2 regions of the Pseudomonas eucalypticola genome follow, and region 2 is predicted to be linked to the other one. Evidence: riboswitches for the same ligand, from Rfam matches in the RefSeq annotation. Region 2 holds a riboswitch; the other holds the start of a gene.
What was found. Region 2 has a riboswitch for manganese ahead of HWQ56_RS04695 (TMEM165/GDT1 family protein). Riboswitches for the same ligand answer to the same signal wherever they lie in the genome.
Positions count from the first base shown of each region.

Region 1: it holds a riboswitch for manganese, as region 2 does, so the genes downstream of both, mntP (manganese efflux pump MntP) here and HWQ56_RS04695 (TMEM165/GDT1 family protein) in region 2, are expected to answer to the same signal.

Region 1 covers NZ_CP056030.1:1,715,527-1,722,820, reverse strand. The annotation lists gene HWQ56_RS07970 (aminotransferase-like domain-containing protein) at 1-334, opposite strand, end outside; gene HWQ56_RS07965 (DMT family transporter) at 510-1,406, shown strand; gene mntP (manganese efflux pump MntP) at 1,426-1,989, opposite strand; yybP-ykoY riboswitch at 1,997-2,169, opposite strand; gene HWQ56_RS07955 (hypothetical protein) at 2,508-2,918, shown strand; partial or broken gene HWQ56_RS07950 (transposase) at 3,113-3,241, shown strand; RNA gene ffs (signal recognition particle sRNA small type) at 3,457-3,553, opposite strand; gene HWQ56_RS07940 (hypothetical protein) at 3,937-4,236, shown strand; gene HWQ56_RS07935 (Hsp20 family protein) at 5,036-5,482, shown strand; gene HWQ56_RS07930 (zinc-binding metallopeptidase family protein) at 5,599-6,756, opposite strand; gene treS (maltose alpha-D-glucosyltransferase) at 6,796-7,294, opposite strand, start outside.
Region 2 covers NZ_CP056030.1:1,019,663-1,026,956, reverse strand. The annotation lists gene HWQ56_RS04710 (glutamine synthetase family protein) at 1-532, opposite strand, end outside; gene HWQ56_RS04705 (2-hydroxyacid dehydrogenase) at 734-1,699, shown strand; gene HWQ56_RS04700 (methyltransferase) at 1,751-2,749, shown strand; yybP-ykoY riboswitch at 2,789-2,913, shown strand; gene HWQ56_RS04695 (TMEM165/GDT1 family protein) at 3,002-3,589, shown strand; gene HWQ56_RS04690 (SOS response-associated peptidase) at 3,658-4,278, opposite strand; gene HWQ56_RS04685 (putative signal transducing protein) at 4,314-4,574, opposite strand; gene HWQ56_RS04680 (CPXCG motif-containing cysteine-rich protein) at 4,574-4,762, opposite strand; gene HWQ56_RS04675 (1-acyl-sn-glycerol-3-phosphate acyltransferase) at 4,865-6,031, shown strand; partial or broken gene HWQ56_RS04670 (hypothetical protein) at 6,158-6,363, shown strand; gene HWQ56_RS04665 (YajG family lipoprotein) at 6,424-7,008, opposite strand.

The sequences.
Region 1 (7,294 bases), 700 kb from region 2:
GGTTGCGCAGCGCCGTGCGCAGCAGCTCGGCCTGGCCGGGCACCGAAGGGTAATTGAAGTTGAGGTCCAGCATGCCCCTGGCCACGGTCGCCTGATCAATGCCATGCCCCGGTGGCAGCTGCGTTTCGCGCACGAAGGTGCCCCGCCCGGTCTCACCGCTCACCAACCCCAGCGCGGCCAGCTCCGCGTATACCCGCGACGCCGTGACCAACGCCACCCCTTCGCGCTGGGCCAGCGCACGGTGGGTGGGCAAACGCACGCCCGCCTGCAAGCGCCCGGCACGAATATCAGCGGCAAAGCGGTCGACCAGCAATTGATAGCGCGAGGTGGGCATACGGATGTATCCATGACAATTATTTGATTGTACTACCCACACACTCTAGGGTCTGTATGAACTGGATTCCAGCGAAGCCAGGCGAGCCTGTTTTCAACGCAGCATGGCCGAGCAGGGATGCATTTCGTACAGCACCTCGCATCCCTGGCAGCACCTTCACCCTTAGAGACTTATCATGGAACAGACCGGGCCTTTTCCCACCACTCCCCTCATCCGCACCAGCAACGGCTGGCTCAACGGGTTCATCGGCGTACTGATCTTCAGCGGCTCGCTGCCCGCCACCCGCCTGGCCGTGCTGGACTTCAGCCCGCTGTGGCTCACCGTCACCCGCGCCACCCTGGCCGGCCTGCTGGCGCTGTGCGTATTGCTGATGTTCAGGCAGCGACGCCCTGCCCGCGAGCAATTGATCCCCCTGGTGGTGGTCGCCCTGGGCGTGGTCGTCGGTTTTCCGCTGTTGACCGCGTTGGCGCTGCAGCATGTCACCTCCGCCCACTCCATCGTCTTCCTCGGCCTGCTGCCCATGGCCACGGCGGTGTTCGGCGTACTGCGTGGCGGCGAGCGGCCACGTCCGGCCTTCTGGCTGTTTTCAACCTTGGGCAGCGCGCTGGTGGTGGGCTTCGCCCTGGCCCAGGGCGTGGCCGCCGCGCCGTTGGGCGACCTGCTGATGCTGGGCGCCGTCATCGTGTGCGGGCTGGGCTACGCCGAAGGCGCGCGGCTGTCGCGCAGCCTGGGCGGCTGGCAGGTGATTTCCTGGGCGCTGGTGCTGTCGCTGCCCTTCATGGGCATCGCCACTTGGCTGCTGATGCCCGCCAGCTTCACCCAGGTGCATGCGGCGGGATGGTGGAGCCTGGGCTACGTGTCCGTGTTCAGCATGTTCGTCGGTTTTGTGTTCTGGTACCGCGGGCTGGCCCAGGGCGGCATTGCAGCGGTGGGGCAATTGCAATTGCTGCAGCCGTTCTTCGGCCTGGCCCTGGCGGCCACCTTGCTGGGTGAACAGGTAAGCCCGGGCATGCTGGCCGTGACGGTGGGGGTGATCGGCTGCGTGGTCGGGGCGCGGCGCTTTGCGCGATGACCCGCAGCCGGGTAATGCATCACGCGCTCAGGTGCTCGTAAAGAATAGTGGCGCCCACCAGCATCAGCACCACGCCCCCGACAATCTCCGCCCGCTTGCCCACCAGATGCCCCAGCACCCGGCCCAGCATCACGCCCAGGGTCACCATGGTCATGGTGGCCAGGCCGATCGCGGCAGCGGCCACCAGAATGTTCACGTTCACAAAGGCCAGGCCAACCCCCACCGCCAGCGCATCGATGCTGGTGGCCACGGCGGTCACCGCCAAAATCATGAAGGAATGCTGCTGAGGTTTCTCTTCCTCTTCGGCCTCGTGCTTCACCCCATTCCAGATCATGTGCAGGCCCAGGGCAACCAGCAGGGTGAACGCAATCCAGTGGTCCCAGTTCTCCACCCAGCGGGTGGCGGCATGGCCGATGGCCCAACCGATCATGGGCGTGATGGCTTCAATGACACCAAAGATCAGGCCGGTGCGCAGGGCCTCGATAAAGCGCGGCTTATGCAGGCTGGAGCCTTTGCCGATCGCCGCCGCGAAGGCGTCGGTGGACATGGCAAGGGCAAGAAAAACGAGGGCAACGGGATTCACGGTTCACTTCCAGTCGGGCCAGGAATCAACGACACAGCCACACGCCCGACTATCGGCATGGCAGTGTCGCTGGTCTCTCCAACCCAAATGGGTGTTCGCACCACGGCAGGTGGCCGAGAATGTTGATGCGAACGCTTCAGGCACCGGGCCTGAAACAGGTTACTCCCCAACGAAGGCTTGCATCATAGCCTGAAACAGATGAAAAAAATGTGATGAAGATGAACAGGTTGCCGGTCATGCATAAGCAAGGGCGACCAGAAACCGCCAAGGGCGTAATACGCACACCAGCCGGCTAGGTGGAGTACCCCACCTTTCAGAAATTGCTAGGCAGCGGTAATGTGGGGGGACCTGTTAACTCGTTCCCACGCCTCCTCGTGGGGCCGGGTGAAGCATGGGAAAGCAGCACCGCGGTAAAACGGCTATACGCGGCGTAGTTTTCCCGAGTATCACCCGGCCCTGCAGGGAGGCGGCGAACATCGCGTTCAACAGCCCTACACAAAAAAGAACAAGGAATTCCCATGCAAGCCGTAATGGATTACGCCACCCTCCTCGACCTGGCCACTCAAACCTCCGCTATCACTGAACCGTGCGAGTGCACCCTCAAACCCCTGACCGGCTGGGAAGGCTGGCCCGTGACCCTGCGCGAAACACAATTGCAGCAGATCGGCACCCTGGCCCAATTCGAGGAAGAAGAAGCCACCTTGGACGAATACCACCCCCAGGGCACCAGCTACTGGTCCGCCGAAGCGCCCATCGCCCCGCTCTACCACCCTTATAACCAGTGTGGCGTATGGCAATGCACGGCGTGCAACCGCAGCTACCTGCGCTACAACGACGACGGCGCCTACCACTCGGAAAGCCGGATTCGCGCGTTGAGCGGGCACTTGCTGGTGGACGCGGAACATCCTACTCACGGGCGGTATAGGTGATGCGTCGGTATCAGTTGGCGTTGTTGATTGCGATGCTTGTGGTCAACTCGCCGCCGGTCATGATGCCTTGGGCTGCGCGGGGGATGCGGCCGGTGGTGCCGAATGTGGTGTTTAATAGTTCGGCACATGGTGTAGCGGTCGAATGAAACCGGACACCCGTTTAGGCGAGAATGCTCGCCATAGGAAGATGTCCGATGAGCAAGCAACGACGTACCTTTACGCGCGAGTTCAAGCGAGAAGCTGCCATCTTAGTGGTCGACCAAGGCTATAGCCTCGCTGAGGCAGCCTGTTCACTTAGGCCGGTACGGATCAACGTTTCGCGCTTGCAATGGGCCTGTAAAGATCTTCGGTTTTTTAAGTTTAGGAAAGAGAGGACAAATTACATCGGGCACAACCATTCGGAAGTAGGAAACCGAGTGTCGGAACAACCAAAGGTCGGGCGGGATACAGGATGCGATGGATCATCGCTCTGGATCACTACGCGGTGAAAGAGCGAAAAGTCGTTTAAAATCAGGGATTTAAAACAGAATGGAGGCAACCCCACCAGCCACACCCCGGCACACAATGTTCCCGCTGTGGCTGCTCCCTTCCGGGCCTGACCAGGTTAACGGGTAATCGTTGCGGGGGGACCGATGGGGTCACCATAACAACACTCGCCTGGCAGCGAGCGGTGCCATTGTACCGGTCTGGGGCGAAGATACAACCATTGATTGCAGAAAAAATTTTGAGGTGGGTCAAGCACTTGCCTGCGGGATGGATTGCGGGGACGGCGAGGAGCGCTTATAGTCCGCGCTTCGCTGCAAAATCAGCGAACGGGTGTGGAAGCCCGAGCATAGTGATACAGCTTTGAACGACTATCCCGAATTTTGTGGATAGACGCGTTCGCGTCATGGCGGCTGTATGCAGGACACCTTCGGGTGTGCCGGCCTATGCCCGGTCTTCCACACCTGTGTACAGCTGCCACCCTTCATGTGGAAGTGGATGTTGGCGGCTCCTCATACTGCTAGGAGTGCTTATCATGGATCCTCGATTTTCTGCCCTTCCCTCTTCGCTGACTCAATCGCCTGTCGTCCATCTGGACACTCAAGCCGCACTCTCCGACATTTTCGGTTTTGCTGACCAACGCCTGAACCTCGCCCGCCATGTACTCGCCGCCCTTGAAGGTGCAGACGAGTGTGATTACCGCTACCTCGCCCGTGCCGCCCAGGTGCTGCTGGAGGATGGCTGCGGGGTGATGGGTGTGATCGAGCGGCGGGTGGAGGGGCGGGACGGGCCAGAGCCGCGGGCTTTGGGGCGGCCGGATTTGACGGTTGTTTGACGGGATTATCGTGCAGGTCTTCTAGAGCTGTAGAGATAGCGTGGGCCTCTTCGCGGGCACACTTTTGTCCCACGGTGCAATGTTGCTCAGATACAGCGTGGGACTGGGCGTTAGCTCTGGACGGGAGCGCCGTGATGTGTCTGGGGGTGCGCGGTGTTTGCTTCCCGAGCTTCGCCCGGTCCCACAGGGGATTTGTGCAAGTCTTGAGGGGTGGCGTTGGCTTGGGAAGGGAGCGCTGCGGTGTGCCTGGAGGGTGCGCGGTGTCTGCTTCCCGAGCTTCGCCCGGTCCCACAGGGGATTTGTGCAAGTTTTGAGGGGTGGGTGTTGGCTTGGGAAGGGAGTGCTGCGGGGCGTCTGGTGGTGCGCGGTGTTTGCTTCCCGGGCTTCGCCCGGTCCCACAGGGGATTTATGGAAGCCTTGAGGGGTGGGTGTTGGCTTGGGAAGGGAGCGCCGCGGTGTGCCCGGTAGTGCGCGGTGTTTGCTTCCCGGGCTTCGCCCGGTCCCACAGGGGATTTGTGCAGGTCTTGAGGGTGGGCGTTAGCTCTGGAAGGGAGCGCCGCGGTGTGTCTGGTGGTGCGCGGTGTCTGCTTCCCGAGCTTCGCCCGGTCCCACAGGGGGGTTGTGCAAGTCTTGAGGGGTGGGCGTTAGCACAGCGGTAAGAGCAGGCATTGCGATTGACGAGTTGAAAAAAATTTTTGGGTCGTTTCTTGAAATCCAATTGGCCAGCCCTATCTGTTTAGTACGCGATGCCGAAGTCGGGTCGCGCATTCAACCTTGCTGATTGTTCAGGAGATTTACCATGACTGCTGCATTTTCCCTCGCCCCACTGTTCCGCCATTCCGTGGGTTTCGACCGTTTCAATGATCTGTTCGAGTCGGCGTTGCGCAATGAATCGGGTAGCAGCTACCCACCCTACAACGTCGAGAAACATGGCGATGATCAGTACCGTATCGTGGTCGCCGCGGCAGGTTTCCAGGAATCCGACCTGGAGCTGCAAGTGGAGAAAGGCGTGCTCACCGTCAGCGGTGGCAAGCGTGAAGGCAACGGTGAGGCCGTGACCTACCTGCACCAGGGCATCGCCCAGCGTGCGTTCAAGTTGTCGTTCCGCCTGGCCGACCATATCGAGGTCAAGGCCGCAGGCTTGAGCAATGGCCTGTTGAACATCGATCTGCTGCGCGTGGTGCCGGAAGAGGCCAAGGCCAAACGTATCCCGATCAATGGGGTTCAGCAGCCTGCGCTGCAGTAAGACGTGATTCGGTAGAAAAGGGGCGCCTCTCAGGGCGCCCTTTTTTGTTGGGCTGACGTTGGCGGCTGCTGTGTGCCTGATGCTTCGCGGCGCTTGGGACGCGGCCGGGTCCGCTGCTACAGGACGCTGTCGGCGCGGCCGCCGGCTTGCTGCACCACCAGGTGGATGAAGTGCAGTTTGGCGATGACGGCGGGCGGTACCACGAAGGGGTAGAAGTCGGGTTGGCCCATGCTGCGCGAGAGTTCGTTGAGCATGCCGGCCAGTTCGATCCAGGCGTTAACGAAGGCCAGGAATGCGGGGCCGTGAGGGTCCTGGGGGTCGTAGAGGGTGTCCAGGGGGAACGGCTGGTAGTCCAGGTCCATGTCGTGGGCGCTCATGCCGAAGCCCTGGGCGGTGTCGACGGCGTCCATCATGTGCAGGTAGTGGGCCCAGGTTTCGGCCCAGTCTTCCCAGGGGTGCATGGTGGCGTAGGCGCTGACGTAGGACTGTTGCCAGTCCAGCGGCGCGCCCTGGTCGTAGTGGCGCTGCAGGGCGTCGGCGTAGCTTTGGGTTTCGTCGCCGAACAGGCTGCGGAATTCACCCAGCCAATGGCTGGGGGCTACCAGACGGTCCCAGTAGTAGTGGCCCACTTCGTGACGGAAATGGCCCAGCAGGGTGCGGTAGGGTTCGCGCATCATCACCCGCACTTTTTCCCGGTGGGCGTCGTCCGCTTCCTTGATGTCCAGGGTGATCAGGCCGTTGGCGTGGCCCGTAGTGGGGGCGTTGCCTTCCAGGTCGATGCCGACGAAGTCGAAGGCCAGGCCGGTTGCCTCGTCCACGCTCTTGGGCACCACGGGCAGGCCCAGGTTGATCAGTTGGGCAACCATGCGCCGCTTGGCGGTTTCCACTTTGCACCAGCGCTCGGGGTTTTCCGGTACGGACAGGTCGGGGATGGTGCGGTTCAGGGCGCACGAGGCGCAGAAGGTCTGGCCGCTGCTGGCCGGGATCAGCCAGTTGCAGGCCGCTGCCGTTTCCAGGTTGGCGCAGCGGCGGAACGGGCCGGCGTCCGGGCGGGCGTCGAGCTGCCAGGTGCCGGGGTCGGCAGCGGGCTGCAGCGAGGAGAGAACGTTGGCGTCCGGCCAGTAGCCCAGCGCCGCGGTGCAGGCCAGGCACTGGCTGTTGCGAAAGAACACCGCCTGGCCACACTGGCACTGCCAGACCTTGCTGTTGCGTTCGGGCTGGCGCACGAAGGGGGCGGCGATGCGGGTGCTCAACTGTTCGAAAAGACGGTACATGCACTTTCTCCGGACGACAGGGGCCAGCGGTGGTGGTACTTACAAGGGTGTGCTGCTGACCACGCGCAGGGCGAGGCCTTCATAAGGGTCTAGGGTGATGGTGAAGTCGCCGCTGTCGGTGAGGTCGCCTTCCACCCGTTCGTTGATGATGTCCACCACCGGGCCTGGGGCGATGCCCGGCAGGTGCAGGGTTTCCACCAGGCTTTCGGCACTGAAGTTCAGCGCGGTGATCTGCGTGCCCTTCCCCGCCGGCAATTCGTGCACCAGTACCAACAGGCCCGGGTGCTGCACGTCAGGAATGAGAATCTGCCGGCTGGCGGCGATGTCGTAGGCGCGGCGCACGGCCAGGATCTTTTTCAGCTGGGTGGCGAACGAGTCCGGCTGCTGCAACTGGGCCGTGATGCTGCCATACAGGGTTTTCGGCCGCGGCATGCCACCGGCAGACACCTCGGCTTCAGGGTCCAGGTCGACCAGGTCGTAGGCGCCGCGGTGAATCCAGCGGGTGTCGCCATCCTGCATCAGGTGCGCCACCTGTTCG
Region 2 (7,294 bases):
CTTCATCGCCGCTCAAACCGTCACGCGGAAATTGCGGCAAGCCTTTGTCCAGCGCGCGGTCGAACAGGTAGAACTCCAGTTCGAAGGCCACCACCGGGTAGATGCCGCGCCGTGCCAGCCGCTCAAGTACCCGCGCCAGCACTTCACGCGGCTCGAATTCGATGGGCGCCGCGGTGCCATCCGAACTGATCAGCATTTGCCCCAGCGGTTGGCCTTCCCAGCGCACGGGTTTGAGGGTGCCGGGTATCAAGCGCCGCGGCGCGTCCGGGTCGCCGTCGTTGAAGCAGTAATCGCCAATGGGGTGCAGCCCGCCCTGGGCGCCGAGCAGCACGCAGTTTTGCGGCAGTTTGAGGGGACTGCCGGCGGCCACTTTCTCGAGCATCTCCACCGGGTAACGTTTGCCGTAGAAATGCCCGGGAATGTCCAGGGCGATCAGGTCGACGTAACGCACCTGCGGGTGGGCGGCGCGAAAGGCGCGGACCTCACTCAACAGGTCGGGGTGGGCCGAGGAGCTCGAAGACTGCTTGTTCATGGTGTAATCCTGAATGACGACAAAGCGCGCACGCCAACTGACGGGCCATGGCCCGGTGCACCCAATGTAGCACCGGCTGTGAAAGCGGGGACCCCGCGCTCCGGGTGCAGGCCATCGAGGCGGGGCCAAGAAACCTGGACGGACGCCCATACGCCCAAATTTCATGTAGGCTTTTTCGCCAATCACAAGGAGTCTGCCCCGATGACCGATCCGCGCCGCGCCGTGTTTCTCGACTACAGCTCACTGGACCTGGGGGACCTCGACCTGGGCCCGCTGCACCAGGCCTTCAGCCCCCTGGACCTGCACGCCGCCACCCCGCCGCAGCACGTGATCGAGCGCTGCCGCGACGCCCAGGTCATCATCACCAATAAGGTGGTGGTCGACGCCGACACCATCGCGGCCTGCCCGGACCTGCAACTGATCCTGATCACCGCCACCGGCACCAACAACGTCGACCTGGCCGCCGCCCGCAGCCGTGGCATCGCCGTGTGCAATTGCCAGGGTTACGGCACACCGTCGGTGGCCCAGCATACCTTGATGCTGTTGCTGGCCCTGGCCACGCGGCTGCCGGACTACCAGAAGGCCATCGCCGCCGGCCAATGGCAGCGCTCCAGCCAGTTCTGCCTGCTGGACTTCCCCATTGTCGAACTGGAAGGCAAGACCCTGGGCCTGCTGGGTCACGGCGAACTGGGCGGCGCGGTGGCACGGCTGGCCGAAGCCTTCGGCATGCGCGTGCTGTTGGGCCAGATCCCCGGCAGGCCGCCGCGAGAAGATCGTATTGCACTGGCACAGTTGCTGCCCCAGGTCGACGCTCTGACCCTGCACTGCCCGCTCAATGACAGCACCCGCAACATGATTGGCGCCGCTGAACTGGCGCTGCTCAAGCCGGGAGCCTTCCTGGTCAACACCGCCCGCGGCGGCATCGTGGATGAGCAGGCATTGGCCGACGCGCTACGGGCCGGGCACCTGGGCGGCGCCGCCACTGATGTGCTCGGCGTCGAGCCACCGGTGAACGGGAACCCGCTGCTGGCCGATGACATTCCGCGCCTGATCGTCACGCCCCACAGTGCCTGGGGCAGCCGCGAGGCGCGCCAGCGCATCGTCGCCCAGGTGGCCGAAAACGCCCAGGGGCATTTCAGCGGTACGCCGGTACGCCAGGTCAACTGAGGGCCGGAGGCTCTGGTAGAATGGGTGCTTTTTTGACCAGGAGCCCCCACCATGGACCCGCGCAGTGAAGTGCTGCTTCGCCAGGCCGACTTGTTCCAGGGCCGCGTGCTGCTGGCAGGCCTGCCCGCTGACGACCTGCTGGGCACATTGCCCGAAGCCCAGGGCTGGTGCTGGCACGCAGGGGACCAGCAGGCCCTGGCGGCCCGCTTTGGCGAACGCAGCCACTTCGGCACCGAAGCGCCACAGGCGGATTTCGACGCCGCGGTGATCTTCCTGCCAAAGTCCCGTGAGCTGGCCAACTACCTGCTCAATGCCCTGGCCTCACGTTTGGCGGGCAAAAACCTGTACCTGGTAGGCGAGAAGCGCGGCGGCATCGAGGGCGCGGCCAAGCAGCTGCATGCCTTGGGCAAGCCACGCAAACTCGACAGTGCACGGCATTGCCAGCTGTGGCAGGTCACGGTCGAATCTGCCCCAGTCGGCGTGCCGCTGGCAAGCCTGGCCCAGCGCTACGAACTGGCCCTGGCCGATGGCCCAATGACCGTCATCAGCCTGCCGGGCGTGTTCAGCCATGGCCGCCTGGACCGTGGCACCGCGCTGCTGCTGGAACACCTGGACGGCCTGCCCGGCGGCCAGGTCCTGGACTTCGGTTGCGGTGCCGGGGTGGTGGGTGCCAGCCTCAAGCGCCGCTACCCGCAAAGCCAGCTGACCTTGCTCGACGTGGACGCCTTTGCTGCGGCAAGCAGTCGCATGACCCTTGAGGCCAATGGCCTGGAGGCCGAGGTCATCACCGGTGATGGCATCGATGCCGCGCCCCTTCATCTGGATGCCATCGTGAGTAACCCTCCCTTCCATACGGGGGTGCACACCAACTATCAGGCTTCGGAAAATTTGCTGCGAAAAGCGGCTAAACACCTGAGAAAAGGAGGCGAACTGCGAATCGTCGCCAATAGCTTCCTGCGCTACCAGCCATTGATCGAAGAACATCTGGGCGTGTGCGCAATACGCGCCGAGGGGCAGGGTTTCAGAATCTACCGGGCCAAACGCGGCTGAAAAACTTCGCTTGCCCAAACGAAAAACCCTAGGCAGAATCCGCTCCGTCCTAGGGGAGTAGTCTCCCGCCGAGCCCACTTGCTCGCATGGCATGCGTCAACATACTTGGTCCACAGACCATGGCGCATGCGACCCACAGTCCGCATCAGACGGGCTCAGGGTTTGACAAGACCTATGACACGCACACCTTACCCGGGGCGGGGAGGCTGTACGTGTCATAGCCGTGTCGACCCGCCCCCATAGGAAACCCTGATGCTGGAATCACTTCTTGTCCCTACCGCGATCGTTGCCCTGGCGGAGATCGGCGACAAGACCCAATTGCTCGCGCTGATCCTGGCCGCTCGCTTCCGCAAGCCCTGGCCGATCATCGCCGGTATCGTTGCCGCCACCCTCGCCAACCACGCCGCCGCTGGTGCCGTAGGGGCCTGGTTCGGCAGTTTCTTCTCGGACGCGACACTGCACTGGATCCTGGCCGCGAGCTTCACGGCGACGGCGTTGTGGACCCTGGTCCCCGACAAGATGGACGACGACGAAGCCAGCACCAAGCGCAAGTTCGGCCCGTTCCTGACCACCCTGATCGCCTTCTTCCTGGCGGAGATCGGTGACAAGACCCAGGTGGCTACCGTCATGCTGGCTGCGCAATACCCGCACCTGCTGCTGGTGATCCTGGGTACCACCCTGGGCATGCTGCTGGCCAACGTGCCGGTGGTACTGGCGGGCAACTTCGCCGCCGAGAAACTACCGTTGACCCTGATCCGTCGCCTGGCAGCCACGGCGTTCTTCGTGCTGGCGGTGGTGGCCGTCTACAAGGCCATGCAAGTCAGCGGCTGGGTAGGCTGACCGCGTGGGGACACCTGCGACTATGCGACGTCCTGGACGCGGCCGGGTCCGCTGCTACGGGCGTTGGGTCATGCCGGGGTCAGGCATTCCGGGGCGTTGAGCTTCGGATCATTGACCAGGTTGGCCAGCGGCCTTTCACGCAAGGCGACAGGGTTGCTGGCCAGCAAGGACTGCAACACCGGCATGGGCGTCTCGGGGTCCAGCCAGGCCTGCTGGCCGGCCGCATCGAGAATCAGCGGGCGGCGCTGGTTCATGGCCGGCTGGGTGACCACCGCGGTGCTCAGCCACACCTGCTCCTGCACGGGGTAGGCTTCCCACACCGCCGCGAAGAACAGCGAACTGCCCTCCCCCGGCGTCAGCCAGAACGGCCGCTTGCGCACAGTGCCGCGCCATTCATAGAAACCATTCGCCGGCAGCAGGCAACGCCGCAACCGCAGCGCCTCGCGAAACATCGGCTGCTCGGCCACCGTCTCGGCACGGGCATGGGCAGGGGTGCGCGACAGGTCGGTCAACCACGGCGGGGTCAGCCCCCAGCGGGCGCGCGCCAGTTGCAGGCGGCCTTCCAATTGGCGCTGGATGAGCACCGAATCGCCCGGGGAGATATTCCATTGCGCCTGCTGGTCGGCAGGGAAACCAGGCAGCGCGGCAAAAGACGGCGACCAGCGAAACAGCGCATAACGTCCACACATGGGGCAAAAGACTCTTCAGATGACAGGCGCACGGTTCAACACACCAGCACGCCCTGGAAACTCTCCGGTTCTTCGCCCGGCAGCGGCAAGGCGGCATTGTACGCGGCGATGAGCTGGCGTGCGTAATCGGCCTGGTCATTGGCCACGGTCAGGCCCAGCAGCCCGATGGCCGGCAGGTCACCGATGCCGCCCACCAGGTCGCGCCCCACAAGATGGGCCGCCACCCCTTCGCTATCGAGCATGCCGATCAGCATTTCCGCTTCTAGCAGGCTCTCCGGGTCGTAGATTCTTTGCATCAATCGTTCTCGCCTTTCACATCCAACATCCATTCATCGTCGTGCACCTGCAAGATGAAACGGATCGGCTTGCAGCATACGGAACAATCTTCAATGTACTCCTGATCGCCGCCGGACAGGTCCAGCAATACCGGAATCGTTTCACCACAGTATGGGCATTCGATGTCTTCACTTTCCTGAAACAGCATGGCCGTCTCCCCGTGGTGACTTGTGCGTATAATCGCCGGTCTATTTGAAGGGCTATCGTTAGACCCTTACCTTATTACCCTAGCCGTTTCCAACAAGAGAGCATGATGGGCGAATTCGATGCCATCCGACCGTACGACGACGCCGAGGTCCCTGCCGTTCTGGCACGCCTGCTCAGCGACCCGGCGTTCCTCGATATCCTCACCCACTTCCGCTTTCCGCGCATGGCCGGTGCATTCGGCTGGCTGCTCAAACCTCTTATAGCTCATCGGCTGCGCAAAGAGTTCGCCGGCATCCAGAGCGTGGCCACCCTGCAGGACAAGGTGGAGGTCTACGTCGACCACACCATCGACCGTGCCACCGACGGTGTGACCTACACCGGCGTCGAGCAGTTCAAGTCCGGCAGTGCCTACCTGTTCCTGGCCAACCACCGCGACATCGTGATGGACCCGGCCTTCGTCAACTACGCCGTGTACCACGCCGGGTTGCCCACGCCGCGCATCGCCATCGGCGACAACCTGCTGCAGAAGCCCTTCGTCAGCGACCTGATGCGCTTGAACAAGAGCTTCATCGTGCACCGCTCGCTCAGCGGCCGGCGCGAGAAACTGGCCGCCTACCAGTTGCTGTCGGCCTACATCAACCACTCGATCCGCAACGACTGCCAGTCGATCTGGATCGCCCAGGCCGAAGGCCGCGCCAAGGACGGTGACGACCGCACCGACTCGGCCATCCTCAAGATGTTCCACATGAGCCGCAAGGACGAGGCGTTCGGCGAGGTGATCCAGTCACTGAACCTGACCCCGGTGTCGATCAGCTACGAGTACGACCCGTGCGACCTGGCCAAGGCCCGCGAGCTGTACACCCGCGCCACCACGGGCAGCTACACCAAGGCCCCCGGCGAAGACGACATCAGCATCGCCCAGGGCATCACCGGCTATAAGGGCCGGGTGCACATCAACTTCGCCCCGCCGGTAAGCCAGGCGTTCGAGGACACCAAGCAACTGGCGGCCGAGATCGACCGGCAGATCCTGGCCGGTTATCGCCTGTTCCCGGTGCACTACCTGGCCTACGCCCAGTGGGCTGACGCCGACGCGAGCCTGGCGGTGCCTGCGGCCAGCGAAGTGTTCGGCGCCGAGGAGCTGGAAAAGGCCCGCGCCGAATGGACACGCCGCCTGGAAGCCTGCCCACCGGAGCAGCGGCCCTACCTGGTGCTGCAGTACGCCACGCCTGTGCGCAATCAGTACCGCGTAAAGGCCGGCCTCCCACTCTGACAGGCAGCGGTCCTGGCCGTGTCATGAACGCCGCGGCCACGGCCCCTTGCGGCAGGCGCGGGCGTCATACAGCCGTCATCAGAACCGGTCACCCTGTGTTCCCTCGCCCACGACATGGAGCTTGTCATGTTGCATGCACAGAACCAGGACCGCCTTTACCTGATCCCCCGAGTGACGAGCAGGAAGCGCTGATCAACGGGTTGTCTTTCAATGTTCACGACCGCCACTGGTTGGTGTACTGCGCCCTGGCCGGCTGCCCCCACGATGACGGGCCCGAACTGGATGCCGACACCGGCATCAGTTTCCTGGAGTTCTATGTGGAAGCCGCCTGAACCGCGGCCATGAAAAAGCCCGCGGCCCCCATGAGGGAACGCGGGCTTTTTTACGGGCGATCAGTTGCTCAGGGTACGACCGATGCTTGGGTCCTTGAACACACGGGTCAAGGCATCGCTCAACACGTCGCTGACCAGCTTGGTGTTGGTGTCGACGTTCGGCGCCATGCCGAAACGCTGGTTCAGCGAAGCACCGTAGGCACCCGCATAGTGACGGCCGTTGTTGTTCACGTCAGCCTTGAAGTTGGCGCCGATGGTGGCCTCGGTCACGTACATGCCCTCCTTGGGTGACTGGTAGCTGAGGTTGGCCAGGGTCACGGTCAACACCGGGGCACCGCCCGCATTGGCCGACGGCGTGTAGCCCAGCAGGCGCACGGCGGCTTCAGCCTGGGCTTGCAGCTTGGGGATGATGTCATTGGCCTGTACGGTCACCGAGCTGGTCTCGGGGTACAGGCCGCCACGGGTACCCAGCACCGGCGACGGACGGCCATCCACCACGCGCACGACCACTTGCTGGCCCTGGCCGACAGGCGCCAGTTGCGAGGTCAGCACGGGTTGCGGGCTGAGTTGCTGCGGACTGTTGGCACAACCGGCCAGCGTCAGGGTGGTCACAGCGATCAAACCGAACAACAGGCGTTGCAACATGCTCATCTCTCCGGGAATAGGCATTGATAGTGCCGCAGTATAACGGCCCCCGCGTATCGGGAACCAGCGTTCAAACGCAGGGTAAAAAGGCAGGAAGGGTGCGATAATCGGTCACGGCGGCGCCGCTTGACGCCCACCGCAAGAAAACTCCAGGAATAAGGATCTTTTCTGCGCGTTTCATCGTTATAATCTCCCCCCGATTATAAGGACGTCTCCTGATCGGGCCCCGCAACACCGCTGATGCCCTGCATCCAGCCCAGCCAATGCCCACAGAGAGCCGCCCACA